Regions from separate parts of the Fictibacillus sp. NRS-1165 genome, predicted to be linked through region 1. Evidence: predicted binding sites of a transcription regulator. Region 1 holds the regulator's gene; each other region holds the start of a gene.
The links. Region 1 encodes LexA, which represses DNA repair genes until DNA is damaged. Its sites were predicted from a motif close to CGAACATATGTTCG; they were not measured.
Positions count from the first base shown of each region.

Region 2: ABHN01_RS08305 (carbohydrate kinase) is a predicted target of LexA. The motif match lies at 4,311-4,324, and genes of this name have one in related genera.
Region 3: ABHN01_RS11955 (DNA polymerase thumb domain-containing protein) is a predicted target of LexA. The motif match lies at 3,563-3,576, and genes of this name have one in related genera.

Region 1 covers NZ_JBDPNU010000088.1:18,691-28,767, forward strand. Annotated here, with positions in the region: partial or broken gene ABHN01_RS24215 (ABC transporter ATP-binding protein) at 1-1,625, opposite strand, end outside; gene ABHN01_RS24220 (YneF family protein) at 1,790-2,002, opposite strand; gene sirA (sporulation inhibitor of replication protein SirA) at 2,083-2,523, opposite strand; gene tkt (transketolase) at 2,658-4,655, opposite strand; gene ABHN01_RS24235 (iron-sulfur cluster biosynthesis family protein) at 4,826-5,110, opposite strand; gene ABHN01_RS24240 (DUF896 domain-containing protein) at 5,216-5,455, opposite strand; gene ABHN01_RS24245 (YneB family resolvase-like protein) at 5,500-6,156, opposite strand; gene yneA (cell division suppressor protein YneA) at 6,164-6,442, opposite strand; gene lexA (transcriptional repressor LexA) at 6,596-7,216, shown strand; gene ABHN01_RS24260 (hypothetical protein) at 7,814-8,035, opposite strand; gene ABHN01_RS24265 (glyoxalase superfamily protein) at 8,180-8,374, opposite strand; gene ABHN01_RS24270 (YkvA family protein) at 8,356-8,733, opposite strand; gene ABHN01_RS24275 (hypothetical protein) at 9,129-9,347, opposite strand; gene ABHN01_RS24280 (hypothetical protein) at 9,529-9,678, shown strand.
Region 2 covers NZ_JBDPNU010000019.1:245,082-255,158, forward strand. Annotated here, with positions in the region: gene panF (sodium/pantothenate symporter) at 1-112, shown strand, start outside; gene ABHN01_RS08270 (M23 family metallopeptidase) at 277-786, shown strand; gene manA (mannose-6-phosphate isomerase, class I) at 1,098-2,051, shown strand; gene ABHN01_RS08280 (ROK family protein) at 2,111-2,986, shown strand; gene ABHN01_RS08285 (hypothetical protein) at 2,964-3,167, shown strand; gene ABHN01_RS08290 (YvrJ family protein) at 3,234-3,371, opposite strand; partial or broken gene ABHN01_RS08295 (DUF2922 domain-containing protein) at 3,450-3,590, opposite strand; gene ABHN01_RS08300 (sigma factor) at 3,782-4,273, shown strand; gene ABHN01_RS08305 (carbohydrate kinase) at 4,382-5,485, shown strand; gene ABHN01_RS08310 (pseudouridine-5'-phosphate glycosidase) at 5,470-6,399, shown strand; gene ABHN01_RS08315 (MFS transporter) at 6,455-7,669, opposite strand; gene ABHN01_RS08320 (winged helix-turn-helix transcriptional regulator) at 7,998-8,342, shown strand; gene ABHN01_RS08325 (PrpR N-terminal domain-containing protein) at 8,428-10,077, shown strand, end outside.
Region 3 covers NZ_JBDPNU010000025.1:243,125-253,201, reverse strand. Annotated here, with positions in the region: gene ABHN01_RS11980 (DedA family protein) at 1-330, opposite strand, end outside; gene ABHN01_RS11975 (HPr family phosphocarrier protein) at 469-753, shown strand; gene ABHN01_RS11970 (TVP38/TMEM64 family protein) at 801-1,451, opposite strand; gene ABHN01_RS11965 (HPr family phosphocarrier protein) at 1,601-1,846, shown strand; gene ABHN01_RS11960 (YolD-like family protein) at 1,886-2,218, opposite strand; gene ABHN01_RS11955 (DNA polymerase thumb domain-containing protein) at 2,243-3,502, opposite strand; gene ABHN01_RS11950 (YqzH family protein) at 3,659-3,856, shown strand; gene ABHN01_RS11945 (HAD-IIB family hydrolase) at 3,905-4,645, opposite strand; gene ABHN01_RS11940 (glycosyltransferase) at 4,608-5,852, opposite strand; gene ABHN01_RS11935 (SDR family NAD(P)-dependent oxidoreductase) at 6,033-6,821, opposite strand; gene ABHN01_RS11930 (MBL fold metallo-hydrolase) at 6,826-7,791, opposite strand; T-box leader at 7,942-8,154, shown strand; gene proC (pyrroline-5-carboxylate reductase) at 8,200-9,048, shown strand; gene ABHN01_RS11920 (hypothetical protein) at 9,108-9,266, shown strand; gene ABHN01_RS11915 (glycerophosphodiester phosphodiesterase) at 9,365-10,077, shown strand, end outside.

The DNA of each region.
Region 1 (10,077 bases):
TCTCCCTGATGCAGAACGAGGATCTGATCAGCATCCTGAATGGTGGACAAACGGTGAGCGATAGCGATCGTTGTTCTTCCCGCTCATTTTCATTAATACCCTTTGGATAGCATCTTCTGTCTGGGTATCAATGTTAGAAGTCGCTTCATCCAATATCAAAATCCTCGGTGAGAAGGCCATGGTTCGTGCAAGAGATGAGCTGGCGCTGTCCGCTTGAAAAAGTCGCGCCCCTTTACCCTATCTCCTGGTTGTAGCCTTCAGACAGGTTCTCAATAAACTCATCTGCCTGGACAAATTGTGCAGCTCTCCTGATGTCTTCATCGGAGATGCCATCATTAAACAGCCTGATATTATGCGCGATATTACCGGTGAACAGGAAGGAGTCCTGTAGGACTAGACCCATCTTTTTCCTGAGTTCATTGTCCGGATAATACTGGATTGGAATAGAATCAATATATATTTCACCCTGGTCAAAATCATAAAACCTCATCAGCAGATTGGTGATCGAACTCTTCTCCCGGCGATTCCGAGTGTTTTCCCCTCCGGGAGTACAAAAGTGATATCCTTCAAAACCGGTCCTGAATTCACATCATACGAAAACTCCTTTACATCGAGTACAAGAGAACCTGCTGGAATCTTTTTAATCCCTTCTTCTCTTTCCCTGATCCTCTCATCCTCTTGAAGAAGTGCTGTTACCCTGTCGTAAGATGCTCTTCCTCTTTCAACGATATTGAAGAGCCAGCCGAAAGCCAGCATCGGCCAGATGAGCAATCCCAAGTAGCTGGTAAAGGAAACGAGCTGGCCGATCGTAAGTTCTTCTTTAAGAACGAGGGAAGATCCGTAGGACACCGCCAAAAAGAAAGAAGCTCCGATAATGACAGCTATCGTCGGATCAAACAATGCATCCACCTTTGCCACTGAAATATTCTTTTGGACGACATCCTTTGAAAGGGTCTTAAACGCTTCCACATCCTCTTTCTCTTGTCCGAACGCTTTGATCACCCGTGCTCCCGAAATGCTTTCCTGCACTTTGTCATTCATGCCAGAGAACGCCTGCTGCGCTTTATGGAAACGTTTATGCAGCATCGATCCATAACGGCTCGTTGACCACGCCATCAAAGGAAACGGCAGAAGACTGACAAGTGTCAGCTTCCAGCTGATCGTAGAGGCCATTGCGATCAATGTAAAGCCACCCATCATCGCTGAGTCCACAAGCGTCAGTACACCGTCACCGGCGGTTTGCTGAATGACCTGCAGATCGTTTGTGGAATGTGCCATTAGATCTCCCACTCTTCTTTTTTGATAAAAGCGGGGGGACATGTTCGTAAAATGAGAATAAAGGCGGTTCCGCAAATAAAAGCAAGTTCAATGGAAGCCCCGTAGATCATGATTCTCCAAAAAAAACGCAGGATATAGACAGCGGATGCCACCGCCAAGAGGATCACCAGATAGAGGAACAGCATTTTCCCGGTTAATGTTTCCTCCCTGATATGGTCCACCGTAAATCCGATGATTTTAGGCGGCACGAGCAAGCATAAAGAAACAAGCGCAAGCAAGAGAATTCCTGTTATGTACCTTCTTTTTTGTTGCTTGAAATACCACAATAAATCGATAAAAACGTTCAACCCATCTTCTCCCTCCTATAAAAGGAAACATACCTATTTTACCAAATAATGAAAATTAAAAAAATGTTTCAGCATTTTTTCAAAAAAAAAATAAACTGTTCAACAGAACAGTTTATGATTTTTTTGTATAAAAAAGCACCCACGAAAATGAGCGCTCGTCCACCTTACTTCATCTGGTTGTTCATTGCTTTCATCATCTGGTTGATTTTCTTTTGGGACGGCTTCTGACCCATTTGCATCATCATCACCCGCAGCATGTTTTCGTTGATTGGTGGATTCTTTTGTAAGTAATTCATCATGTATTTGCGGGCAATGAAAAATCCGATGGCTACTCCTGCAAGAAGTGCCAAGATACCCACAAGGATATAATAAAACATAGTAAAACTTCCTCCTTCGTGTTGTCTAGCACTAGTTTACTATAAAAAGCCAACGGGATACAAGATACAGTCCAAAATATTTATGACCCGTAGCCTGTCCTTGCTTTTAGCGGATTGAGCCAGCCATAACGATAATATTTAAAATCCATCGCAAAAAAACAGCGTTCATACTTTCGGATATTTTCAAAAATAGCGGTTTCCGCTTCAAAGCTGCCTACACTTTGAAGGATCATGTAACGTTCGGAAAAACTGAGCCGTGCAGAGCTTTTTTCACACTCCAAAAGAAAGGAATGGGCTTCGGCTTGAAATCCTTTCGAAGACAAGAGCATCTGTTTGATAAAGGATTGAAGAGGACTCGGCTGAAGTGGAGAGGTGATGTAATGAATCTGTTTTAGCAGAATGTCTTTTTGCACAGTAAAGGTTTTGTATTCTTCCAAAAAAAGCTGAAAGAGCTTGATTTCTTTCCCGAAATATTCCTCTGCGACATCTTCGTTGATCTTATAGATGAAATACTCTCTCAAGACCGCCACCCCTCTCCTTTTTTACATCAAGTATAAAGGATTCTTTACAAAATACTTGTCTTATACTGGAGCATGCGTCCACTTCTTTTGTCGAAAACAGAAAAACCCGGAGGACATCTCCGGGTTTCAATCCATTATTTATTAAATAAAGCTTTTACTTTGTTTGAAACATTTTCTACGGTGAAGCCATACTCAGCAATGATTTTATTCCCAGGTGCTGAAGCTCCGAACTTGTCGATTGCAAGGGTATCGCCATCTAAACCTACATATTTGTGAAGCCCTTGAGAGGCTGCCATTTCAATACCAAGTCTCGCTCTTACAGATGAAGGAAGAACGCTCTCTTTGTATTCTGCAGATTGCTGCTCGAAACGATCCCAAGAGGGCATAGAAACAACGGAAGTTTCAATTCCATCTTGTTTCAATTGTTTTTGTGCTTCAATGGCCAGACTCACTTCAGACCCAGAAGCGAGCAATAGTGCTTGAGGAGTCCCTTCAGCTTCAGAAATCACATAAGCACCTTTTTTAACGTTCTCATAAGCACTTTCTTTCGTCCCGTTCAGGATTGGAAGATTTTGTCTCGTAAGAACAAGCGCTGTTGGCTGATCCACACTTTCAAGTGCAAGCTTCCATGCAGCAACTGACTCATAAGCATCTGCAGGACGAATGACAGAAAGACCAGGCATTGCACGCAATGATGCAAGCTGTTCGACCGGTTCATGAGTAGGGCCGTCTTCACCTACAGCTACACTGTCATGTGTAAACACATACGTTACAGGCAGCTTCATGATGGAAGCAAGACGGATGGCCGGACGCAAGTAATCAGAGAAAACGAAGAACGTTGCACCGAATACTTTTAGTCCTCCATGAAGGGCCATCCCATTAACAGCTGCACCCATCGCAAATTCTCTTACTCCAAACCAGATGTTTCGTCCGCTATAATCTTCACGGCTGAAGTTTGTTTCACCGGTAAGCATCGTGTTGTTGGAACCTGCAAGGTCAGCAGATCCTCCGAATAGCCATGGAATGTTTTGCGCAAATGCATTCAATGCTTTACCAGAAGAAGCCCTCGTCGCGATCGGTTTATCGAATTCCGGAAGGTTTGTGTCAAAGTTTTCAGGAAGCTTGTTCTCAATTGACATTTTCAGCTGTGTAGCAGCTTCGCTGTGCTCTTTTTCATATCGGGCAAACAATTCGTTCCATTCTTCTTCTTTCTTTTTGCTCTCTTCTTTAATGGAAGCAAAATGTTCTCTTACTTCTTTAGGCACGAAGAAGTCTTCTTCAAATACCCAGTTATACGCTTCTTTAGTCAACTTTACTTCATCAGATCCAAGAGGCGCACCATGTGATGCGGACTTACCGGACTTGTTAGGGGAACCATAACCGATCACGGTTTTAACTTCGATCAGTGTCGGATGTGCTGTATCTTTCTTCGCTTCAGCAATTGCATTTTCGATCTCTTTCAGGTTTGTTCCGTCTTCTACTCGAAGAACTTGCCATCCATAAGCTTTAAAACGGTCTTCTACACTCTCGGAGAAAGAAAGATGCAGATCCCCGTCCAGTGAGATGTCATTTGAATCATATAGGACTACGAGTTTGCCCAGACCAAGATGGCCAGCCAAAGAAGCAGCCTCAGCGGATACACCTTCCATCAAATCTCCGTCTCCACAGATGGAATACGTATGGTGGTCAACAACCTCAAAGCCGTCTTTGTTGTATGTTGCAGCAAGGTGGCGTTCTGCCATTGCCATACCTACTGCCATCGCGATCCCTTGTCCAAGGGGTCCCGTTGTTGCATCCACTCCAGCTGTATGCTTGTACTCAGGATGCCCAGGGGTTTTGCTTCCCCACTGACGGAATTGCTTTAAGTCTTCCATGGAAAGGTCATAGCCTGAAAGGTGAAGCAAGCTGTATAGGAGCATGGATCCGTGCCCTGCAGATAACACGAAACGGTCACGGTTAAACCATTCCGGATTTTCTGGATTGTGGTTCATGAATTTCGTCCAAAGACTGTAAGCCATCGGCGCGGCACCCATCGGCATGCCCGGGTGTCCCGATTTGGCTTTCTCAATGCTATCTATAGCCAAAGTACGGATAGTGTTGATAGATAATTGGTCAATTGAAGCAGTAGACATTATTTAATCATCCCTTCATCTACATATGTAAAAGATTTCTCGATACCATCATAAACATATTGAGCATTTTATACAAGCACAATGCCCATCAATAGTGTCCCATAAAATGAATCTTTGATACAAACAAAGAAACCTGTATTATAACTTTTTTGTTATAATACAGGTTTACATTAGTTTAACGCCGGAAACTCACAATAGAAGATATCTTCTCCTTCGTCATAATCCAGTTTCATATCATCTACCAGCCACTGGTCATCCGGCTTCACAAAAAATTTCAATCCGCTTACTTCCTGTATTCGATCCCCATCTCCAGGCTGTGCAGGGCTGATTCCCAAGGCGTATCCTCCATTGCTTGCACTGCCGGCGTACCGTGCGTATAACCGGAGTGCCTCACCCTCATTTAAGTCGATTTCACTATATAATCTGATAACAGAATCCGTTATTGAAAAGGCCAATTTGTTCTCCCCTTTCATCGTTGTTATATAACAGTATATACGATATTCAGAATTTTGCAACAACAAAAGAGCCTGATTTCATATTACAGAAATCAGGCTCTTCTCTTAATGTTTGATATTATTCTGGCTTTTTTTGCTTTCTTTCAGCTTTTGCGGGGTCACATCATTGCCTTCAGGGTCAATAATTTTAAGTGAGTGCAATCTATTTTGAAAAGAAGATCTGACGTTTTTCAGATACTCCTCCCTTAGTTGCTTTTGTTCTTGGGCTTCTTCTGTAGACAAACCTTCTAGCTTTGACTTTTTAGCAAGAAAATTTATACGTTGCAGTTTATCTGGTGTAAGCATGGAGCACCTCTCCTTTTTCTTCGATATGCCTATCGTAACGAATATTAAGTAGAGTTTCCAGTCGGAGCACTTTCTAAATACTCCTTATACCTTCTGTGAACGGTTGCTTTCGATGCTTCATAACCGAACCCCTTTAATGTTACAGCAATTTCGGAAAATGTAAGATCCATATGTCTGAGACGTATGATTTCTTCAATCGGAAGCTGTTTCCGTTCTCTTCCCCCATGATGGATATTCTTTAAGTTATGTTGCGGTTTATAGCCTCTCTGAACGGCCTTTTTCATCCCTCTTTTAATTTTCAAATTATGAAGCTTGCGCTGATATTCTTCTACGACAGCTACGATTTCAAGCACCATGGATTCTGCTTCAGAGAGCTGGTATTCCCCCTGGCTGCTGTATGTATATACCTTAATGTTTCTTTTTTGAAGTTCATGAAGGAGTACGATTTTAGCGTTCCCTCTGCCCAAGCGGGTATCATCGGTTATGAGGAGAACGTCAAATTCTTCAGCCTGCGCCCGCTCGATCATCTCAAAGAGACCCTCTCTCTCTAAGCTGTATCCGCTTTCTCTTTCCTTGATGACTGACACAATTTCAAATCCATGCCTTACTGCAAGTTGTCTCAATTCCTCTTCCTGTCGGGATAAGGAGGCAGTCTGCTCCTCGTTATCCGTGCTTACTCTGCAATAAATGATCGATCTCAATTTTATTTCACCTGTCTTTATCTGCTTTGATCGGTATCGTTAATTTCTGGCCAGGAGTGATCGTCCCTGCCTGAATCGCATTGTTCTTTTCAACCCACTCTACAAATTCCCAATTTGAGCCTTTGCTCTTGGTGTATTCCTCTGCAATCTCCCATAGTGAATCTCCTTTTTCCACTGTGATCTCCATATATTCTTTGGATCCTTCTGCATGTGATTGATAAGCGAACATAATAAACCCTGCTGCAACAATAGATATTAGTATAAATACTGGTGAAAATCCCTTCAACATAAATCCCCCTTACGAATGTGTGTTCTTATTAATTGTTATTATAATAGGAACACCTGTTCTTTACAAGAGTTTTTTTCGAACTTATGTTTGTATATCTTGTTCCTGCATGCTATACTTTTTTCAAGAGTATTCAGTGAATGAGGTGTAATCATGACAAAACTTTCCAGAAGGCAGATTGATATACTGGAATTTATTAAAGAAGAAGTGAATGCAAAGGGTTATCCCCCATCAGTACGGGAAATCGGAGAAGCGGTTGGACTGGCATCCAGCTCCACTGTCCACGGCCATCTATCCAGGCTTGAAAAAAAAGGGCTCATCAGGCGAGACCCTACCAAACCGAGAGCGATTGAAGTACTAGGCCTCGACTCCGAACAGATCATAACGAAAACGCGTTCCGTGAATGTACCGATCATCGGTAAAGTTACCGCAGGTTCCCCGATAACAGCCATTGAAAATGTGGATGAGTATTTTTCATTGCCCGAACATGTAGTTGGCGACGATAATGTTTTTATGTTAACTGTCGAAGGAGACAGTATGATCGAAGCCGGTATCTATGACCGGGACCTCGTCGTCGTCAAACAGCAGCCCACTGCTGAAAACGGTGACATTATCGTAGCGATGACGGAAGAAAACGAAGCCACCGTTAAACGGTTCTTTAAAGAAAAAGATCACATCCGCCTTCAACCGGAGAATTCAGCGCTTGCTCCGATTCTGCTTCCAAACGTCACCATCCTGGGAAAAGTAATTGGAGTCTACCGTACCCTTCAATAAGAAACAAATTAAGCACCACGGGCGATCTCGCCTGCGGTGCTCATTTTGTTCACCCGTTTTCTTTTCACTTACCGTTCCGGTTACATCTAAAGGGCAGCTAAGAACAAGGGCAGCTAAGAACCAGACCTTTCGGAAATACTTTGAGCTTATTGCTAACAAAAACCTCCAAAATATAGATGGTGCTCTATCATCTCTCTATTCTCTCGCAAGGGGCTATGTTCACTAGAAAAAAGTAAGATTATTGCGATTCTCGGAAGTGCCAGCGGTTTTGATCCGCTCACTTATCGACTTCTCCGCAAGTCCATACCCGTCCATAGTCTGCCTGCGGTGACCTATAAGCGTCAGATTCTGCAAGGGCATAAGTTGGACTACCTGCTAATAGTCCAGTCATTATGCCTCTTTTACGAAAGAGGCTCCAACATTCTTGCCATCCGGCCAATCATTTGGTGAATGGGAGAATTGGTTGGAGATCCTGTGATTGGTACCGCCATGTTAATCGAAAAAAAACCATTTTAATTAAAGAATCGCGCCGAGCCGTTAAAGAAGGAATCATTATCGCTCTCCAGGCTTCACTGTCAGAAACCATGTTCTATACGATTACCTTCGGATGAAAAGCAGCACATTTGAACTTTCAAAAACAATCCGAAAATTATTTCTTAGAAGACAACTTTCGGCATGAACGACATCTTCCCCTCTTCGCAGAAACTCCCTGCATGGCCCTGCACTTCCGATGACCGCAAAATCAACAATTCGAAATCGTCTTGTTGTTGAAGCGCTCTCGAACACAATAACGACTACATCCCTTGTTCGAGGTGACAATAGTTTACCTCCTTGTAGATAGTTGATACTCTATAGGATGCAATGACCAATCGATGCGCAATGGACAAAGATGGAGTTTAATCAATTTTTGTCCTGTTCCCTCTTTCCCAAGGCAAATATTCATCAAGTCTTACACAGTACTCACTATTTTTGGATGCTCTCAAAAAACACTATACGATTTCCGAATGGGTCATTCATGCACCGCTCTTGAGTGTTCCATGGCGTAGTTTGGATTCCAGGACGAGCATACTTGTATTTCTTCGCAAGCAGATGAGAATGTAATAACCTGATATTTTCGACTTCGATTCTGAGTGCAGCTGTTAAATAGTTATAGTCAATTTAAAAACAATACACAAGATTAGCGCTAGCCAGATCATGATGATGAGAATAGCAACAAACCAATTTTCAGGTCTGTTATCTTCGTTAAAATCTTTTGCTTTAATTTCACATTCGTTAAGGACATCTTCGGGAATCATCTTTAAGGCTAACATTATTCCCAACGGTACTATAATTACATCATCTAAATAACCTAAAACCGGAATAAAATCAGGTATTAAATCAATCGGACTGAATGCATAAGCTACTACACATGCAGTAAATACTTTAGCATACCAAGGTACTCTATTATCCCTGCAGGCCAAATATAGAGTTAATAATTGTTGTTTTAGCTTTCTTGCCCAAGCCTTTATTGTCTTCATTTGCCCTCCTTATAAAATCGACAGGCGGGATTTGATAAGAATTTCATCTAATTTAAAATGTACTTTATGTAGATTGTCAGGCTGGAATTCGTCTGATGAATCTTCATCTCACCGGTTATCAAAAGAGTTGTTTGAAATGGCGGTCAGTGGGCTAATCCCACGAATGACTGGATTACTAAAACTAAATATATCATACAATGGGATGAACTGCTTCAGCTGCAATATTTTAATCGGCAGCTTAGTTTATCAATTCATTTAACAAATTTATAAGTGGATAAATAAAAAAAGAAGGCCTGAAGCATTTAACTGCTGCCAGGCCTTTTTTTATGCTATAGAAGAAAAAGGACATTTAAATATACCCAAACGCTCTAAAAAGCAATTAGAAAGCAAGTTACTTATACCTCATTTTCTCTTTGCTGTTCAGTAGAGAAAGATGCCGTTTCACCCTCATTGCCCGGTTCTTTTTGAAAACCCTTATCGAGCTGACCGGCATTTTCAATATCTCCCGAAGCCCGGTATCCTGCTACTTCCTCATTGCTGGTTGTTCCATATAGACCCATGCCACCGAGCTGTGCTCGTACGTTTTCCTCAATTTTATCTTTTTTATCAGCCATTTTGTTCACCTCCGCTTGTTGTTAATGTAACCAACAATTAGTAAGGTATGTAAGAAATAATAAGGTTTCGGCTCAAATTATGATCCCTTTTCATGCACTGATTAGAATACAAATGAAACCACTTTATTGAAGTATAGTTTTATTTTTTTTTGTAACTATATTAAATGGAGGTGGTTTAAAAATGGAAAAAAATGGAGATTCTCCAAATACAATCAAATATAGTATATGGAATACACGGACGGATGAAAATCAACCTGGAAATAAAGAAAAGTATACTGAGTCAATGGACAGATCTAACCTAGAATCAAAAACAGCAGACAATCAAGAATAACAATCACGCCCGCTCGTGGGACGTACTGTTGAATAAGCCGATCTTGTTTAAGCAATGTATCGGATAAAATGAAAATGAAGTTAGTGTAAAACACAAAAACAATAACCCCGGTATCAAGGGTTTTGAATCTTAATTGTTCACGTTCCCAAGGATGAACTAGTGTGCGGAACATATCCTGTATTCACAAGTTCTGTCGAACGATTAAGAAATTCCTTTTTAATAAGGATTTACTTTATCATTTATTGAATAAAGATAAAGCAGGACAAGAAGATGACCCACCACTTTCCCAGTGGTTGTTATAGTGAGGTGCTTATATGAGGGACAGCATGGAAAAACAAAAATATAAAGATCTTAAAATAGGTAACGGGGAGCCATCCCTCTACCTATTGTTTTCGAAAG
Region 2 (10,077 bases), on a different contig from region 1:
AATGCATACCGTTGTAGTGCCAGTCGTACTTTCTCTAGCGGCTTACGTTATTCTAAGTTTAATTTCAAAAAACAGCGCTCAGTCATCCCTGGGGAAACAAGGAATTATTTAATTTGGTGTCAGGCACCTCCATTACACATGTGTGTAATATGCGGTGCCTGGCACCCTTTTTTACACCTTTTCCCATCAGTAATTTGACGGATTTTACTGCACCCTAAAATAAGACATGCCTAAACAAGTGCACATCCCATCAAATGAAAAAGGAGGATACAAGGAGTGAAAAGAATTAAGCAGTTGCTTTTCTTTATCCTTCCAATCTGCACGGCAGCTGTTTTGCTTGAGACACCATTTAAGAAAGCCGATGCATCTCCCGTTTTCCGGATTCCATTTCCGGCAGGACAAGTTTGGATCGGGCAGACGAGGATGAATCATAATCCACAAAATGCAGTCGATCTCAACCGTCTGTATGATGAGGGAGATACGGTGATCGCTTCTGCTGCCGGGAGAGTCATTAAAGTGAAAAATCTGGGTGGCCGCAGTTATGGAAGATACATTGTCATTGACCATGGGGGCGGCTGGCAGACCTTGTACGGCCATTTAAGCGGTGTGAATGTATCGGTCGGAAAGAGGGTCTCGCAGGGCCAAAAGATTGGAGCAGTAGGAAGCACGGGTGGTTCCACTGGTGCACATCTTCATTACGAGCAAAGATACAATGGCAAGGCAGAACGAATCCGATGGAACGGCCATAGCATCTTTTATTGGGGAAGCAAAACATATAAGAGCTAAGAAATGCGGTGCCAGGCACCGCATTTACATATGTGTGTAACGACGGTGCCTGACACCGAGTGATATGACACCGAGTGATAGCAGCGAGAAAATAGCACCGGCGAAGGAAAGAAGGAAACCCAAAACCACGAAACAGCGCCTGCACATTGTCCGCAGGCACCGCTCGATTCATGCATTCTTTCAATACTAAGAAAAAGTGTGTTTATTTTCCATCGAAAATCCCCGCGCTCTACGTTTCACTATCCCTCCTCAATAAGGTAAAATAGAAGCTGTATCTATTGTATTGGATGAAACTATGAGGGGATGTTGGTATGTACGCGGAACCGATTTTTTTGCAGCCGGTGTTTAAAGACCGGATATGGGGAGGAACGAAGCTGAGAGAAACGTTCGGCTATCAGATTCCGTCTGAAACAACGGGAGAATGCTGGGGGATTTCAGCCCATCCCAACGGTCCGAGCAAAATATTGAATGGCCCGCTAAAAGGTATGACCCTGAACGAAGCGTGGCAAAAGCACAGGGGTCTGTTTGCCGGCCAGGAAGGCGACGACTTTCCTTTGCTCGTTAAAATTTTGGATGCTAAAACAGATCTTTCTGTTCAAGTGCATCCGGATGATGAATATGCACAGCGAGTGGAACATGAGGCGTTCGGAAAGACCGAATGCTGGTATATTATAGATTGTGAGGAAGGATCCGAGCTCGTTTACGGCCATCATGCAAAATCCAAGGACGAGTTTCAATCGATGGTCGACGACGGGCAGTGGGACAAGCTTCTTCGTAAAAAGAAAATAGAACCGGGTGACTTCGTATATGTTCCGAACGGCACGATCCATGCGATCGGGGCAGGGACGATGATTCTTGAAACCCAGCAGAGCTCTGACGTTACCTACAGAGTGTATGATTACGACCGAAAAGACGATCAAGGCAACACGAGAGATCTTCATATTAAACAATCGATTGAAGTAGCGATGATTCCGCATGTGGACGCCCACTTTCAGCCTGTTGAAGATAAACAGGGTGATTTGATGGTGAAAAAATTGATTAAAGAATCTTATTTTACCGTTTACCATTGGGAACTGGACGGCACCTCTTCGAATCTAGAAAACCCAATGTACATGCTAGTCAGTGTTCTCGATGGGGAAGGAGAGATCGAGACGCAAAACGGCACGTCTTCCTTTAAGAAGGGTGACCATTTCATCGTGCCTTCTACTGTGAAGAAATTCTCTCTTAAAGGAAACGCAACGTTTATTGCATCTCACAGCAGTTAAAAAAACAGTTGCCAGGCACCAATAAAATGGCACAAATAAAAGCTCGGGGAGGAAAAGATATGAAACTTGGAGCGATAGAAGCGGGAGGCACGAAGTTTATTTGCGGGATCGGCGATGAAAACGGAGAGGTGTTTGAACGGATCAGCATACCGACGACCACTCCGGAGGAAACGATCAGCCAGGTTATTGAATTTTTCCGCGATCAAGAGATCGGTGCGATGGGGATCGGCTCTTTTGGGCCTGTCGACCTTGATAAGAACAGCGGTACATATGGCTACATTACAAGCACGCCAAAGCCTCATTGGGCACAGTACAACCTGGTCGGGGAAATTCAGAAACATATCCATGTTCCTGTTGCGTTTGATACTGATGTAAACGCTGCCGCGCTTGGCGAATTGGAGTGGGGGGCAGCAAAGGGATTGGACTCATGCATCTACATGACTGTTGGGACAGGCATTGGGGTAGGTGCAATCACGGAGAGCAGGCTGCTTCACGGTCTTACGCACCCTGAGATGGGGCACATCCTAGTGAGGCGCCATCCCGAAGATCATTTTGAAGGAAGCTGCCCGTACCATAAAGATTGTTTGGAAGGAATGGCAGCAGGCCCGGCTGTTGAGAAACGATGGGGCCAGAAGGGGATCGAACTTGCAGGAAACGAAAAGGTTTGGGAGTTTGAGGCCCATTACCTTGCCCAGGCTCTTGTAAACTATATTCTCATTCTTTCCCCGAAAAAAATGGTTCTCGGCGGAGGTGTGATGAAGCAGCAGCAGCTTTTCCCGCTCGTCCGCAAAAAGGTGCTTGAGACGCTCAACAGCTATGTACAGCATCCGCTGCTTACCGAGGAAACCATTCAAGACTATATCGTCCCTCCAGGTCTTGGCGATAATGCCGGGCTTTGCGGCGCGATTGCCCTTGCAAAAAACCTGCAGCATTAAATACGGCAAGCCCGCTTCTCTTAAGAATTTGGCAGATGAGGATTATGGAAGAAGGGTAGAGGAAGGGCTCAAGAAAGCCAATGCGGAAAACACCTCCAGCAGGGAGCCGATGGGTGCAGAAGGAGTAGAGGATGCACCGCGTAAAGCAGAAGAAAAAGGCCACAGCCAAGACGCTTATTGATATGAAAAATAATCAATGATTAAAAGCCTGTCTCTCAGCCAAGATGAGAATGACAGGCTTTTTTTGCTATCTTTGCACCCGTTCGGCCAGGGACATGATGGATTGGCTCAGTGTATCAAGCTTGCCTTCGATCCTGTGCAGAAGATACAGCGTCACCATCACTGGAAAGCCCACATCGCTTACAAAGGAGAGCCATGTTTCCATGTTTTTACCTCCTTTCAGCAAGATACCCCAACCGGCATGACGGCCGATTGGGGTTTATTCCATCCTTCAACTGTTGCGTTATGGAAGCACGATATCACTTGAGGTGCGTTCTGTGATGCGGGCGCCTTTCTTTTTGACAAAATCACCGCCGTTTGAAATGAAGATGTTCTGTGCGATCACCGTATCCATAGCAGCTTTAACAGCGGCGGAATCCACAGGTTCTTTCGGGCTATCCCCCTCATAAAGGCCTTTCGAAAACCCCCGTTACCTTCATTCAAAACGTCATTTTCACCATATTTCCTGTTCCGTTTTGCACTTTTGATCAAATGACAGCCTGAAAACGGAGCATTATCTTTAGATTACCGGCGGAATAAAACGTAAGGCACGTGTCTTTCTTAAGGATGAAACAGGTGGAATTCAATTTTGACCGTTTGGCCGCTCAATTCGAACCATTAATCAAATCACAGATTGATTCGCTGGGTATTACCCGGCATTATGATGAGTATTACCAAGTAGGACTCATTGGGCTTTGGGAGGCTTACAAGAGGTTTGACAGCAGGAAGGGAGAGTTCGGGCCATTCGCCTATCGAACGGTGAGAGGAAAAATGCTGGATCAATTAAAAAAGGAAGCTCAATATAAAGCCGTTCATGCAGAATTTTGTCTCGGGCTGACAGAAACGATCCACTTTGAAGGCGGTGTTCTTCCTCTTGAAAATGAAATGTTGGAGTTCTATCTTTCTGGGCTAACGCTGAACCAGCGAAAATGGGTCGTGAAAAAAATTTTCCGCCAAATGAAAGAGACAGAGATCGCAGAGGAAGAGGGAGTCAGCATTCACGCGGTAAAATCTTGGAGAAAGCAGGCTCTGGTGAAGCTTAGAAGACACACAGAAAAGACTTCCTAACTTCCCTTTTTTCTAAACTTTCAGATAAAATCATGGACAAACTTTTGTTTGAGAGATAAACTAAAGTTGGCAATTTAGAAGATTATGGATAAAAAGGAAGGTGTTTCAATGACGAAAGAGTCTCAAATCATCAGCATTATTCAGAGAAATCCATTTATCAGCCAGCAGGAGATCGCTGATGAACTCAGCCTGTCCCGCTCAGCTGTAGCGGGTTATATATCCAGCTTGTTGAAGAGCGGAAGAATTAAGGGCCGGGCTTATATTTTGCCAGAGCTTAGAGGGATAACCTGTATTGGCGGGGCTCATCTAGACCGAAAAGCTTTATGCAAGGAGTCCATTCAGTACGAAACATCAAATCCCGTTTCCATCACGGAGACGTGCGGAGGCGTCGTCCGCAATATCAGTGAGAATCTCGGAAGGCTTGGGTGCAATGTCAGTCTCATAAGCTATGTCGGCCACGACAAGGAAGGTGACTGGGTTCTTAAAAACACAGGGAAACATGGGGTGAATATCAGCCAGGTGCAACGGGACAGCGGGCAATCCACCGGGACCTATACGGCACTCCTGGGAAAAAACGGGGATCTGGCCGTTGCGCTTGCAGACATGAACATTTATGAACAGATGACAGTACCGTTTATCATGGAAAAGTGGCCCCATATCGCGCTTTCCAGCATGGTCGTTCTGGATACGAACCTGCCGGAAAAAACACTGTTCTATATTACAGAGCGCTGCAAACTGGAGGGGATACCTGTCATGGTTGATCCAGTATCGAACCTTAAGGCCAAAAAGCTGATGAAATCGCTGGATGGCATTCACAGTATCCTGCCAAATAAGGAAGAAGCCGAAATGATTGCCGGCATGAAAATCGAAAGCATGGATGACTGCAAAAAAGCAAGTAAGTCCATTCAGGAGCGTGGTGTGAAAAATGTCATCATCACCCTTGGAAGCGAGGGAGTGTATGCTGCTTCAGAAAATGAATCTCTTCATCTTCCGGCCTTCCCCGTGAATACAGTGGATGTGACGGGGGCAGGAGACGCATTTGCAGCTGGGTATCTGTTCGGCCTTTTTCAGAACGAAGGTTTTGTCAAAGCGTGCCGCTACGGTCTGGCACTGGCTTCATTAACCTTGCAGACCGGCATGTCCGTATACCCGCATCTGACAGAAGAAACCATTACACAACTCGTGGAGGAAACCGAATGCATCAGTATCTGACCTATACAGAAGAAGTGAAAAAAGCATTGGAGATGGGCAAGCCTGTTGTTGCTCTTGAAACGACGATCATCTCACATGGCATGCCATATCCGCAAAACGTACAGATGGCGAGAGAAGTAGAGCAGATCATCAGAAACAATGGGGCTGTGCCTGCTACGATCGGCATAATGAATGGAAAAATAAAAATTGGGCTGAACGACGAAGAGCTTGAAGAGTTTGCAACGAACGAGCAGGTGGAAAAAGTAAGCCGAAGAGATTTTCCGTATATCCTGTCCTCCGGAAAGATGGGGGCAACGACAGTCGCAGCTACGATGATCGCGGCAGATTTAGCAGGCATCCGCATTTTTGCAACGGGTGGAATCGGCGGCGTGCACCGCGGAGCAGAAACCACCATGGATATCTCTGCGGATTTGACAGAGCTTTCACATACGAACGTCGGCGTGATCTGTGCCGGGGTAAAATCGATCCTGGACATCGGAAGAACATTGGAATACCTTGAAACAAAAGGGGTGCCGGTTGTCGGCTTTAAAACGGAGGAATTTCCTTCCTTTTATTCAAGAGAGAGCGGCTTTGGCGTCGATTTTCGCTTGGATGAGCCGGAGGAAGTCGGAAAAGTGCTGAAGACGAAGTGGGACCTGAAGCTGAACGGCGGAATTGTCATCTCCAATCCAGTGCCGGCTGCCCACGCAATGTATCATGATCAAATTGAATCTGTTATTTTGGAAGCGCTTCAAAAGGCAGATGAACTGAAAATCACAGGTAAAAATGTAACGCCGTTTCTGTTGGACAGCATAAAACAGCTGACCGAAGGAAAAAGCCTCGAGACCAACATCGCACTCGTTAAACATAATGCAGAAGTAGCGGCCAAGATTGCCGTGGCGTATGCAGGACAGAAAAGCGAGCAGCTGGTTTAATTCTTTGTCTTTGAACGTAAAAAAAGAGGAGTGCAGCTGAGCACTCCTCTTTTTCTTATTGATTTGAAGTTCTTCGTTCGAGCGTACCGCTCCAAGCAGTCAGGAGCACGGCTCCAACGACCATCAGTCCGCCAACCCATGGCGTATGAATCAAGCCGATGGAATCCACAACAAGCCCGCCGACATAGGCACCGATGGCGATACCTACGTTAAACGCTGCAATGTTGATGGCAGAAGCTACATCGACAGCGGATGGAACATATTTTTCAGCGAGCTGAACGACATAGACCTGCAAGCCAGGAACATTCATAAATGCAAACAGACCCATAATGACGATCGTTACTGTTCCCATTACTTTTAGAGGAGCAGTAAAGGAAAGGACGAACAAAACGATGGCTTGAATAATAAACATCCATAACAAGGCACGGATGGGGTTCTTGTTGGCTGCTTTTCCGCCAATCGTATTTCCCATCGCGATCGCCAAACCATAGACGAGCAGAATGATGCCTACGGTTTTAGGATGGTAGCCTGTAATTTTTTCTAAAATAGGCGCCAAAAACGTAAAGGCTACGAATGTTCCGCCATAACCAAGCGCTGTAATGGCAAACGCGAGCAGAAGCCTTCCGTTGGTGATCAGTTTAAACTGGTCGCTGAATGAAGCTTTTGATGCACTTTTTAAATGATTAGGAATCAAAAACAGACTAGCGATAAAGGCGATGACCCCAAGCAAGGCAACGGCAGCGAAAGTTGCTCTCCAGCCGAATGTCTGGCCGATAAACGTCCCGAGCGGAACACCGGTTACGGTCGCTACGGTCAGACCGGTAAACATGATCGCGATCGCACTCGCGCGTTTATCCTGAGGGACAAGATCGGCGGCGATGGTGGATCCGATGGAAAAGAACACGCCGTGTGAAAAAGCGGTAATGACACGAGCGACCAGCAATAATGCAAAGCTGTGGCTTAACGATGCCGCCGTGTTTCCAACGATAAATACGAGCATAAGAAGAAGCAAGAGTGTCTTCCTATTTAAACGGCTTGTAGCTGCCGTAAGAATCGGAGCACCGAATGCAACACCGAGTGCGTAACCGGAAATAAGCATACCGGCTAGTGTAATGGATACATTTAAGTCATCAGCCAAAGATGAAAGCAGTCCAACTGGGACAAACTCTGTTGTTCCAATTCCGAACGCGCTGATCGCGAGTGCGAGAAGCGCGAATGTTCCTTTTTTCTCTGATGGCTGTGTTTTATGTGAAACAGTATTTGAAACCATAATAAATCCCCCTTCAACTTGATAGAAATGAGTGCTGTCAGCAAATTCAGCGCACAGGCGCGCCAAAGATGCTGTGCGGCTGACTAGGGTTATTATGGAGCCTAGCGGAAGCATTGAGAAGTACGCACTTTCAAGTACCGCAGCCACCTCTTGGTGCGGTAGGAACCCGAGGGTGCCATAGGTACTTAAAGGTGCCTATACAGGAAGTATTGAAACAGAAGTGAACCTGTGGTATGATACGGGAAGTCTTATACGGTTGATTATTACTTATAGGGTTTGTTTTGATCCATAGTATAAAAAAGTAACTATTAAAGGAGGAAAGACGAGAATGAAGAAATATAACATTCCGGTTGAGGCGGCGTTGGAAGTCATCGGCGGCAAATGGAAGGTCGTTATTCTTTGCCACCTTACAAAAGGCACAAAAAGAACGAGTGAACTGAAACGTTCCATGCCTGGAATCACACAAAAGATGCTGACGCAGCAGCTTCGCGAGCTTGAAGCCGACGGCGTCATCGAACGAATGATCTACCAGCAGATCCCTCCAAAAGTGGAATACTTCCTTACTGATTACGGCTGGTCCCTGAAGGAGATTCTCGATTCCCTTTGTGAATGGGGCGAGAAACACATCGAACGCAATTACGAGGACAAATCTCTAGTATTAGTTGAAGGATAGTTAACAATAATGGTGCCAGGCACCCGAATTACACACATGTGTAATCCCGGTGTCTGGCACCAAAATACTGCGGGTGTAATCGGATATGAAAATAAAAGCCTTGTTTGTGGCTCCGTATGCCACGATGAAGAATTTAATTGAGGAATGCAAGCAAGAGCAGGACGAGTTAGATGTACATATTCAAATCGGCAATCTTCAGGAAGGGGCTGCGGTCGCGAAAGAAGCTGAAAGGCAAGGGTTCGATGTGATCATCAGCCGGGGAGGCACTGCAAAAATAATTGAAGAAGAAGTTAATATCCCGGTTGTTGATGTTCATGTTTCCGGCTACGACATGCTGAGAGTTCTCACGCTCGCCAATGATTTTAACGGCAAAAAAGCGATTGTCGGCTTCTCTAATATTACGATGGGAGCCCAGGCGATTACCGATTTATTGGATATTTCAATGGAAGTATTTACGATTGAGGAAGAACAGGAAACCGTTCCTCTCGTTCAGCAGCTCAAAAAAGAGGGATATGAGCTCATCATGGGGGATGTGGTGACGGTTAATGCGGCTTCAAATAACGGTTTGAACGGCATACTGATTCAGTCAGGAAAAGAAGCCATATTGGATTCATTCCAACGTGCGGTTTCTGTATATAAACTAGTGGAAAAGAAATCGCTTGAATCCACTCTTCAGCGGGAAATTTTGAAACTTGCACAGCCCGACATGCTCGTCTTTACGGAAAACGGTTCAGTCGTTTACGAAAACTGGGCTGTTTTTTCAAAAAGGCCGTTGTCAGATCAACAGCTGGAAGATCTGCGTCTGCAGCAATACACTCAAAACAAAACGTATCATCGGGTGATGCAAAACGGCGAAGAGCAGTTTAAAATAACGATAAATATGAGAAACATCATGGAGATAAACTACTTGGTGTGCTTTTTGGAGAGTGTTACCTTAAACGAGCGATCGAGCCTTGAAATCGAAGCCATTACACAGCGGCCTTTCCTTATTAATCAAAGTCAAGCGATGGCAGGGTGTTTATCTTTACTGCTTTCAGCCCCTTCAGGAAGTCCAATCCTTTTGATAGGGGAAGAAGGGACGGGGAAGAGATTGCTGGCCAAGTACTTTCATTATGAAAATGGAGAAAATCGTTCGCTGTTGGCTTCCATATCAGCCGCTGATCTGATTGAACTCCCGATCGAAGATATCAATGAAAGCATCTCCACCGTTTATGTCCATTCGCTTCACTTGCTGGAAGGACAGCATGAAGATATCTTTATACAGGAACTTTTTCAGCTGAAGGAACAGGGGCTGACGGTGATCGCTTCATGCTCTCCATCTGAACAAGAAACCTTGAGAAGACTCAGTTATCATGAAAACGTAACGAGGATCAGAATGCCCGCACTCCGAGACCGCAAGGAAGATCTTCAGGAGCTCACCACTTATTTTATGGCGCTTTATCATCAACAGCTTGGAACATCCGCTGTTCGTATTAAAGAGGATGCCATTGAGGAATTGCAGCACTATCCTTGGCCGGGAAACGTGGCGGAACTAAAAGCCCTGATAAAAGATGCCGTACTGTTGGAGAAGGGATATATTCTTGAGAAAAAAAGAATTCAGCAGCTGTTGAATTCAACGAATCAGAACAAACAAGGTATGAATCAAGTATTGAAAGGGACATTAAACGAGATTGAGGAAAAAATAATACGTGTCGTGCTCGAGGAAGAAGATTTTAATCAGACAAGAGCGGCAAAA
Region 3 (10,077 bases), on a different contig from region 1:
TCCCAATGGCCGTGACAGAGCAATGCTCCACTCTCCGTATTTCTTAAACCCTCTCTTCGTTTTCTCCACTTTCTTCTCGCTGAACTTTTCTTTCATCTTGCTTTCAAGCTTATAGCCTATTACATAAGGTACATAGCTGAATATGGTATATACGGCACTCACTGCAAATGCCAGAAGCAGGGTCTCGAGCAGGTTTGGCTTCAGCAGAAATCCATAGATCAGAATGACCAGCGCACCGGGAAAAGGAACTGAGGAAGCCTCCAGGGCGGTCCCCATAAACAGCCCGGCCGCCCCCATCTCTTTTAAAAAATGAAAAATCATTTCAAACATCCGTGCATCCTCCTCCTTCTGTCTCCTCCTCTCTATTCCCTCTCCTGATATTTTCAACCGCGCCTGGTTTGAAACGATTCATTACAGGGTAGATTGCCTGTAGATCACTATTTAATCCATTTCAGGAGGATCACATATATGAAAAAGATTTGTTCAAAAACCGTTTCCATCACCAGTGACGCTTCTAAATTTACCATTCAAAAGATTACAGATTTCGTAAAAATCTCCCGATCATTTCAGTCCAACGTGTTCCTATGTAAAAATGGAGTCACCCTGCACGCAAAAAAATTAACATGCTTTGTTACCTTTTTCATGATGCTGCGTAAAGGGGAGTCATTTCTCCTGATCACTGAGGGCTCTGATGCGGATTCCGCTATCCAGCAGCTTCTTAAGCAGCTCCTCCCTTCCCAAGCGACTACATAAAAAGAAGCGCTGATTGCCATTCAGCGCTTCTTTTTCCATGAGAAAGGTCACAGGCCCAGTTTTTTTTGCCATCTTTTCCTTGTTACGACCGGGAGGATAATCAATGTGATGATGATGATGGAGGAAATTAAAATCTCCTTCATCCCTGTATTGGCCACTGAAGCCCCTAAGTAGGTGTATGCCAATGTACCCGGTATGATGCCGATGGCCGTAGCTGCCGCATAATCTTTAAATTTGACGTTCGCCGCAGCCGTCAAGTAGCTCACAAGATCATAGTTTAATATGGGGAGCAGACGAAGAATAAGTACATAAACAAACCCGCGCTGCTTGATGCCCTCCTGGACCTTCTGATACTTTCCCTTCCACTCTTTTTTCAGCGCTTTCTTGCCGATCCATTTCACTGCCCAGAACGTCATGAGCCCGCCTGACAATGACCCAAGGTATGTATACAGACACCCCCAATATAACCCGAAGGCCAAGCCGCTCGTGACTGCGAACACGGAGGACGGAAACAGTACAAAAGGACGGACTGCATATAGAGCGATATAAACGATAGGAGCCCAGACTCCCCATGACAGTATCCATCCTCGGAAGCGCTCCGGCGTTAAATTTAGATACCGATGGTTGATATATAAAAGGCAGCCTGCCAAACTTAAAATCAGTAAATAATGAATCATTCGTTTTTTATTGCGGATCAATGATTACTGCTCCTCTCCACACATCTCTTTCTATATTTTCCTGTATTTTCCGATGGAAGTCACTTTAATTTTAAATCAATTTTATGACATTTCTTTTTCCACCCCTTCATAAGCTTTATAAAAAAGGATATGCAGGGAGAGAGATTAACTTGAGATTGATTGCAAAAAAACCCATCTACGCCGGAAACGCAAGTCAATTTGTGCAGTTCACAAGCAGCTATGAAGAAGCTGTGTACGTTAAAAAAGGAGATAAGACAGCAGACGGAAAAAGCTTGCTCGGCCTTATCGCATTGTCCATACAGCCAGGGCAGGAAATTGAAATTTCAAGCGAAGGGAATGTTGACTCCCTCCAGAAAAAATTATTGGCCTCCGATCTGTTTGATGCAGTCAAATAAGCCAGCCTTATTTATAAGGCTGGCTTATTTTCTGTGTCTTTAAACGTCCGTCTCTATCCCTATGATGGTGTCGAGAGGGACGTCCTGTCTTTTTCCTTGATCATTGATCATTCTGAGCAGGCGGCGATGCGGGTCATAATAGTGGATGAGCCCCTGTATCGCTTTTTCGCGAAGATGATCACGGCAAAATACGGCGACCTCCCTTGCCTCTTCCATCGCAAAAAAGATCTGCTGGTTCATCTCCTCCAACTGCTGTTCATCAAGTTCAGCGTTCTCAAAGGAGGCCTCTTCCCGCTCCCAGTCCCTTAATTTTTTTACATGTTCAGGCAGCATCATAGCCGTCCATTTGATACTTCCCCGGTCTTTGATCATCTAGAGAGACCCCTCCATTCTGTTTTACGCTTTATGACCGCCTAAAAGGGTGCTGCGGTGCAGAGCCGTCCCTCCACTCGTATAAGAAACCGCCCGGAGGAGAGCGTTGGATCCGTATTTCCTGCGGATATCGTCCATCACATAGCCAAGCTTTCGTTTTTTAGGATGCTCAAGTGTAAAGATGCTGAGCTGCGTTTCACTATCTTCACATACATTGGACAAAGCAATAGTGATTTTACGGACCGTCTTTCCTTCATAAAATGTATGAAAGAGTTCCAGGCACACCTGATAGATCTCCATCGTAATGTTAGTCGGTTCAGATACGGTCTTTGATCGGTAAAAGCCCCCGCCCCATTCTTCTTTGCTGTAGCCGATTCCCAGACTGACCGTCCTTCCCGCTTTTCTCGCTGTTCTCGCCCGTCGCGCCACTTCCTCGCACATTTCTAAAATGACATGCTGGACCTCTTTTGGATCGTCGTAGTCCCGAAGGAGGATCTGGCTTTTTCCATAGCTGATCTGGCCTTGCATGATCGGAGCCCCCACCTCTGAGAGATCAACTCCCCACGCATGGTAATAAAGCTGATTTCCCATGACACCGAATTTCTTTTCCAAAAGCTCCAAGGGATAATGCGCAAGGTCTCCTACCGTTGTGATGCCCATCAGATTCAGCGAGCGCTCCACACGGGAACCGATGCCCCACATCTTGCTTAAAGGCGACAGCGTCCACAACTTCTTCGGCACGTCCTCATACGTCCATTCCGCCACCCCCCTTTTTTTCGCCTCCAAGTCGAGACATAGCTTAGACATCAGCATGTTCGGCCCGATCCCGATCGCACAGGGGAGACCAAACTCCTCTTTAATCGCTGTACGAATGGCTTGAGCCAGCTTCACCGGCCCTCCCCACAACCGCTCTGTCCCGTCTGCCTGAATAAAACTTTCATCTACACTGTAAGTATGAATCGCTTCTTTTGGAACAAAGCGGTTGAGCAGACGCGTGATCTCCATGGAACGCTTGAGAAAAAAGGACATTTGGGCGTCTACGATGTGAATGCGGCTGTCTTTCGGAATCTCAAACAACCGGTTTCCTGTCCTTATTCCAAAATCTCTTTTCAGACAGGGAGAAGCTGCCAGGACAACACTTCCCTGCCTCTCTGTGTTCCCTACAACAGCAAGGTAACAGGTCAGCGGGTCGATCCCCAGGCGCATAGCCGCACAGCTTGCATAAAAACTTTTCATATCCATGCACAGAATTGAACGATTTTGAATCTTGGAATAATCGATCAACTTCCTTCACCCCTCCAAAGCAAACGTTCGTTCTCATTAATTATGTATACCCATTTTAACCGAATATATGTTCTGTTCTCAATGGAAATTTTTTCAGGGCTATTGACCGTCCGGTATGTGTAGGCTACATTGTTTGGAGAAGAAAGGAAGTGGAGAATGGAGAATCGGCTGCTGCGCAAATGGCTGGAAAAAGCATTGCTGGACTATTTTTATCACAAGGAGTGTATTCCTTATACTGAGAAAGAATATACTCTCCTTGAGGAACAAATAAAAAAAGAGCTTCAAACCGAAGAGGCAGAAGATCCCTATCTAACCGTTCAAGATGTCGTATACACCTTTGTTACAAAAGAATAAGCAACCCCCCCAATAAGCCGGGCTTACGGGGGGTTGCTTGCGTTATCCCTATTTTACAGCGGCTGCTTTCTCAAAGAAATGCTCCCATGCTTCATGAATTCCTCCGGCGTAAAGCCTTTGCGCCCGAAAGATCAGGGGATGATCCGGCAGCTCTTTTAATTCCTCCTGGCAGTTCCCAACGATGACGGACGGATAGCCGAGGGTAAGCATGTCACGGTCATTGCCGGAATCACCCGCGACTAATATATTGGCCTCCTCCCATCCTTTTTCACGAATCAGAAAAGACAGGGCTTCCCCTTTTCCTGCATTGGGAGGAAGAATATCTACATCTCTTCCGGAACTGTAAATGAGCTTATGCGGCACAGAGCTGTCAATCAGCTTTCGCTTTACGTCTTCCACTGCTTCATCGCTTTCCGCATAATAGGAGAGCCGATGGGTGGATGGAATGGATTGAGGCATTAAGCCTCTGCATGATTCAACGATCCGGGAAATTGCATCAGGGTTCCATTGTTCTTCCAATGTTTTTTTCCATCGCTCATGAAGTGCCGGATCATTAAAATCATACATCTCTGTACCCACGTCCGATATAAGGATCGAAGGCATAGGAAGCTTTTCATCGTTGATCAAATCCATAGTGGAAGCATAGTGCCTTCCGGTAACATAAACGAGCTCCACCTGATAGGGGCGATCTTTATAATAGTCAAGCAGAAAAGCAGTCATTTCCTGTTCTCCAACCAGGGTGCCGTCAAGATCAGTAGCTAAAAGATGTGTAACGTTTTCTCGTTTCACCTGACAGAACCTCCTCATACACATGCTCAACCCTCGCTGCCACATTCGGCCAGCGATAATCGCGTTCCGCAAGGGAAGATGCCTGTTTACCCAGCCTTTGTGCAATGATGTCGTTGTTTAAAATAATCTCCAGTGTGAGCGCTAAATCCTGGGCGTCCTTTGGCGCAACGAGCAGTCCTGTTTCTCCTTCAACCACGACATTTTGAAGCCCGCCTACACGAGAGGCAATGACTGGACAGCCGCACGCCTGTGCCTCTGCAGCTACCATTCCGAACGATTCATAGTAGGAAGGAACGACAGCGACGTTGGCAGCATTAAAGTATTCTGCGAGCTGCTCCTGGCTTTTCGGCCCGACAAACTGAACATAACGTTCAATTCCTTTCACCCAAGAACGCTGTTCGTCCTGAATCGGAAGCCGGTCATCACCGATCTCTTCTTTCTGTCCTCCGGCAAGAATCAGCCTTGTATTTGCTGGAACATCTCCCCATTGAATCAAATATCGGAATGCTTGAAGAAGGGTTTCAACACCTTTTGTCTCTTCCAGCCGTCCAGCATAAAACACAAGGGGGCCTTGAACGTCCAGTTTTTGTTTAATCGCCGTTTTTTGGTTAAAAGGATAGAATTTAGGAGATACACCGATCGGAATGACATCAACAGGTGCAGGCTGCTTGGCAAAATCGTAGATCAAGCTTTTCTCACTGTTGGTCGTGGCAATCACGCGGTTGGCGGACCGGAGAATGGTTCGTTCATATTGGAACCTGCGCTCATCCCTTTCACCTGTCGCACGTTCTTTTGCTGCGCCAAGGGAATGCGATGTGTGGACGAACGGTACATTATACTTTCTGCGAAGCTGACGGCCCAGAATGCCGGACAGCCAGTAGTGGGTATGAATAATATCATATTGTTCTACAGGAACGAGTTGCTCGATTTCTTTGAAAAAAGCGGGCAGTATCTGAAACATTTCATTTTTGGAGACAAAGCCTTTGACACCGGCTTTGATGCGTATGACTCTTGAGCGTTTGCCGAACGCCTCCGTCTGCGGGGCATCTTTATCACACCAGTGGGTGATGACATCGACATCCCATCCCCTGCTTTCCATGGCAAGCGCCAGATGGTAGACATAATTGTTCTGTCCTCCGGCTTGCTTGCCGCCAAGCTTTGCCAGCGGATCTCCATGGTCGGATATAAATAAAACTTTTTTATTCATAAGAGCTACCCCTCTTTCTATGGTTGCGGTCTATAGCCTGTACTATATATACCCGTTCTCACCACCGGCAAACCATAATAAGTGCTTTAGCCCTATTAATATAAGACTTTCTTCCTTTTATCCAGCAACAAAAGCGCATCCAACATGGATGCGCTTTTGTTTACATAATATAATTATTGTCTATTTTTGTTTGAATGCATTTCCGCCAAGCTTTTCTACGAGGCGGGGAAAAAGCTGATAGAGTGTGCTTCCGGCGTTCATCCAGCGAGGAAGATTGATCTCACGGACCGGACGGCCGATTGCCGAGATGATTCTGTTAGACACATATTCAGGGGACAGCATCCACCTCTTAACATTTTTCTCATAGGTTCCGGATTTATCCGCAATGGAAAAAAAGTTGGTTTCGATCGGACCCGGATTAACGGTTGTCACCTGAATTCCGCTGTCTGCCAGTTCCATCCGCAGCCCGTTTGAGAAGCCAAGAACCGCGTGTTTGGAAGCCGCATAACCGCTCGATTTTGGTGTGGAGATCTTTCCTGCCTGAGAGGCAATATTAATGATATGCCCGGAACGCCGCTCGATCATTTGCGGCAAGACGGACTGGGTGCAAGCCATCAGTCCGACCACGTTGGTCTGCAGCATACCAGAAAGGTCGTTAAGGTCTGCGTCAACGAAATAATCGAATATCCCATATCCAGCATTATTGATCAGAACATCAACAGAAACGGTGCGGATGATTTCCTCAAACACAGCTTTTACCTCTTCGATATTGCCAACATCCAGCGTATAAATCAGGGCGTCCACGTTGAATGTCTCTTTAAGATTGTTTTTTACAGCCGCCAGTTTTTCCATATTTCTGGAAACAAGCACCAACTGAGCTCCAAGACTTGCCGCATCATGGGCAAGCTGGGCTCCCAGCCCCCCTGATGCACCTGTGATTACAACTGTTTTTCCTTTCAATTCCTTCATATTGTTATGCTCCTTCTGCCCGCTTGTAGTAGATGATTCCGTGAAGGTCTTTTGCGAGAATCCGTCCCTCTTCTTCAAGAAGGTCAAGATGCCCGACGGTTTCCGAAAGAGTAAGGCCCGGCTCCTTTTGATAGATGCCCGGGAATAATAACTTGCTTAATTCATAGGCTGTCTTCTCACTGGATAGCATCTCCCATAAAGCGTGGGCCCGGCTGTTCTGCTGTGCAAGCCTTTCCTTGATCAGCTCTGAACTATTGGAGATGGGAAGGCCATGCCCCGGAAGGATGACGTCAATAGGGAGTCCGGCTGCTGTCTTCAATGAATTCCGGTATTGCAGCAGGGGTTTAGGCCGCTCTGTTTCAGTGATCAGGGGCGGCTCGATGAGCGCGTTGGAAGATATGCGCTGCAGCAAAAAATCTCCTCCGATCATGATTCCGCTCTCCTCATGAAACAGAGAAAGATGATCAGGCGAATGGCCCGGTGTTTTCATCATCGTCCACCCCGGAAGCCCCGGAACCTCTTCTCCTTCATACAAAGCGGGAGTAGCGTGGACAACAGCAGAGAACTCAAGATATTTTTTTAACTTCATATACTCAAACCGGACCGCTTCTTCCGGCATACCCATTTTTTTGTAAAACCCATCATAAAACCGATTTCTATGTACGAAAAATTCCTTCTGCTGGCTCAGATAGGGTATTTCTTCTAAACTGGCAAGGACAGACGGCACCGGACTCTTAAAGTATGCATAAAGCCCGACATGGTCCGGATGATAATGAGTAAAGATCACTTGTTCAATATCCTTTTCAGCCAGCCCGTTTTCAGCCAGTTTCTCCCGGAAGATTTTCCATGCTTCCGGTGTTTTTGGCCCGCAGTCAACAAGGGTAAGCTTCTCCCCTCGTATGAGATATACATTGACATCTCCTACCGGAAACGGTGTCGGAAGCGAGATGGTTATAATATTCTGATTCAACATTGTTCACCTGACCTCATCTGTTGGCATATATATACCAATCAGTATAGCAAAAGATGAGCTTCTTAAGAAAAGTTAATATTGCAAAAAATATGAACTTGACATACTGTACTGACCCATTGCATAATGTTTTGTAATAACTGAACGCTGAACACGGCGCTGAAAGGGACCAGTAATTCATTAAACGGCTGAAAGAGAATGGAATCCACCGGCTGAAAGATTCCAGCAGTACGAGATGAATGAACCTATCCCCCGAGCCATCAGGGATTGAACCTGATCGTATGCCTTCGATACAGGCAATAAGCTGGGCTTTTAAAAAGCCAATTAAGGTGGTACCGCGGATCGCACTCCTCCGTCCTTTTCCAAGGATCGAGGAGTGCGTTTTTACGTTTAACCTAAGTTGGAGGGATTGCCGTGAATAAGAAAATCGCATTTATTGGAGCAGGCTCCATGGCAGAAGCTATGATTTCAGGATTGATCACCAATAAACTCGCCGTGCCCGAACAAATCATCGCAGCCAACAGAATGAACACGAATAGGCTCTTAGAGCTGAAGGAAAGGTATGGAATCGATATTGCGGCATCTGCATCCGATGCGGTCCGGAAAGCAGAGATTCTCATCCTTGCCATGAAACCGAAAGATGCAGAGGACGCCCTGTACGCGATCAGGGATTCCATCGGTGAACAGCACCTTATCATTTCAGTGCTGGCGGGAATATCAACCGACCATATCTCCCGCCTTCTTCAGTCGGATGCACCAGTCATTCGTGCGATGCCGAACACATCGGCAGCGATCGGATATTCTGCTACTGGCCTTGCTGCTGGAAAATATGCGGAAGACCATGATCTCAAACAGGCGGAAGAGCTTTTTAACTGCATAGGAACGACCACCTGCTTGAAAGAAGAAAGTCTGCACGCCGTAACCGGATTGGCCGGAAGTGGTCCGGCCTATGTTTATTATTTAGTCGAAGCGATGCACCAGGCAGCGTCCTCTCTTGATCTTAGTGAATCTGAGGCAAGAGATCTGATCGCGCAGACACTTTTGGGCGCTGCCCATATGCTGAAAATGAGCGGCGACCATCCCCGGCTGCTCCGTCAGAAGGTAACCAGTCCCGGGGGTACAACAGAGGCGGGCATACAGATGCTGGACCAGTTTCAAGTAAAAGAAGCCATTGAATCATGCGTCAAACGCGCTGCCCAGCGCTCAGAAGAGCTCGGCAGCCTGTATACACCGCCGTCTGCCGAAGGAATTGTTTGACAATTCTGTCATCTTATTTTATAATAAAACAACTATAGCGCAACAACGGGAGGTATAAGATGCTTGATCAAGAAGAATTCAAGCGGTACAATCTGTTGTTTAAAGAGTTCGAACAATTTCTTACACGGCCACTGACAAAAAAGGAAAAAGATTTTATAAAATGGATCGTAAAAAATGATATGAGCATTGAGCGCACTACTTCTGCGCGAGCCACCTAAACAAGCCCCTGAAAGTAACGGGCTTGTTTTTTTGGTTTTAGAACATTTGGCCGGCTTATGTTAAGGTAAGAGTATAAGAAGAAAGGAGTGTTCCCGCTATGACAAAAATATTTGGACACCGGGGTGCCAGCAAGGTATGCCCAGAGAACACGATGGCCGCTTACACTCGCGCATATGAAATGGGAGCAGACGGACTTGAAATCGATGTCCATTTAACGAGCGACGGCATTCCTGTTATCATTCATGATGATACGGTCAAACGGACAACGAACGGAAAAGGATATGTTAAACATTTTACGCTCGCTGAGATTAAACAGCTGGACGCGGGCAGCTGGTTTTCTTCGGCCTTTCAACATGAACGGATTCTTACACTCGAAGAATTTCTGCAGTGGATCTGTAGAACACCTCTTCTTCTCAATATTGAATTGAAGAATAACAAAGTGCATTATGAAGATTTAGAGAAAAAAGTCTACAGTCTCGTAAATGCTTACGGCATGAAAGAAAGAACGATCTATTCTTCCTTTAACCATTACAGTCTTGTTCAATTAAGAAGCATGGATCCATACATTGATATTGCACCCCTGTACTCCTCGGCCATCTACGAGCCTTGGAACTATGCAAAAAGTATGGGGGCGCTGAGTGTGCATCCGCAATTTAAAAGTCTTCACCCTATCATTCTGGAGAGCCTTCAGGAGCATGGGATACGGGTCAGACCGTACACGGTGAATCAGGAAAAGTGGCTGCATTATTTTTTGGATTGGCAGGTGGATGCCATCATCACAGATACACCCGATGTGGCGGTGGCCATCAG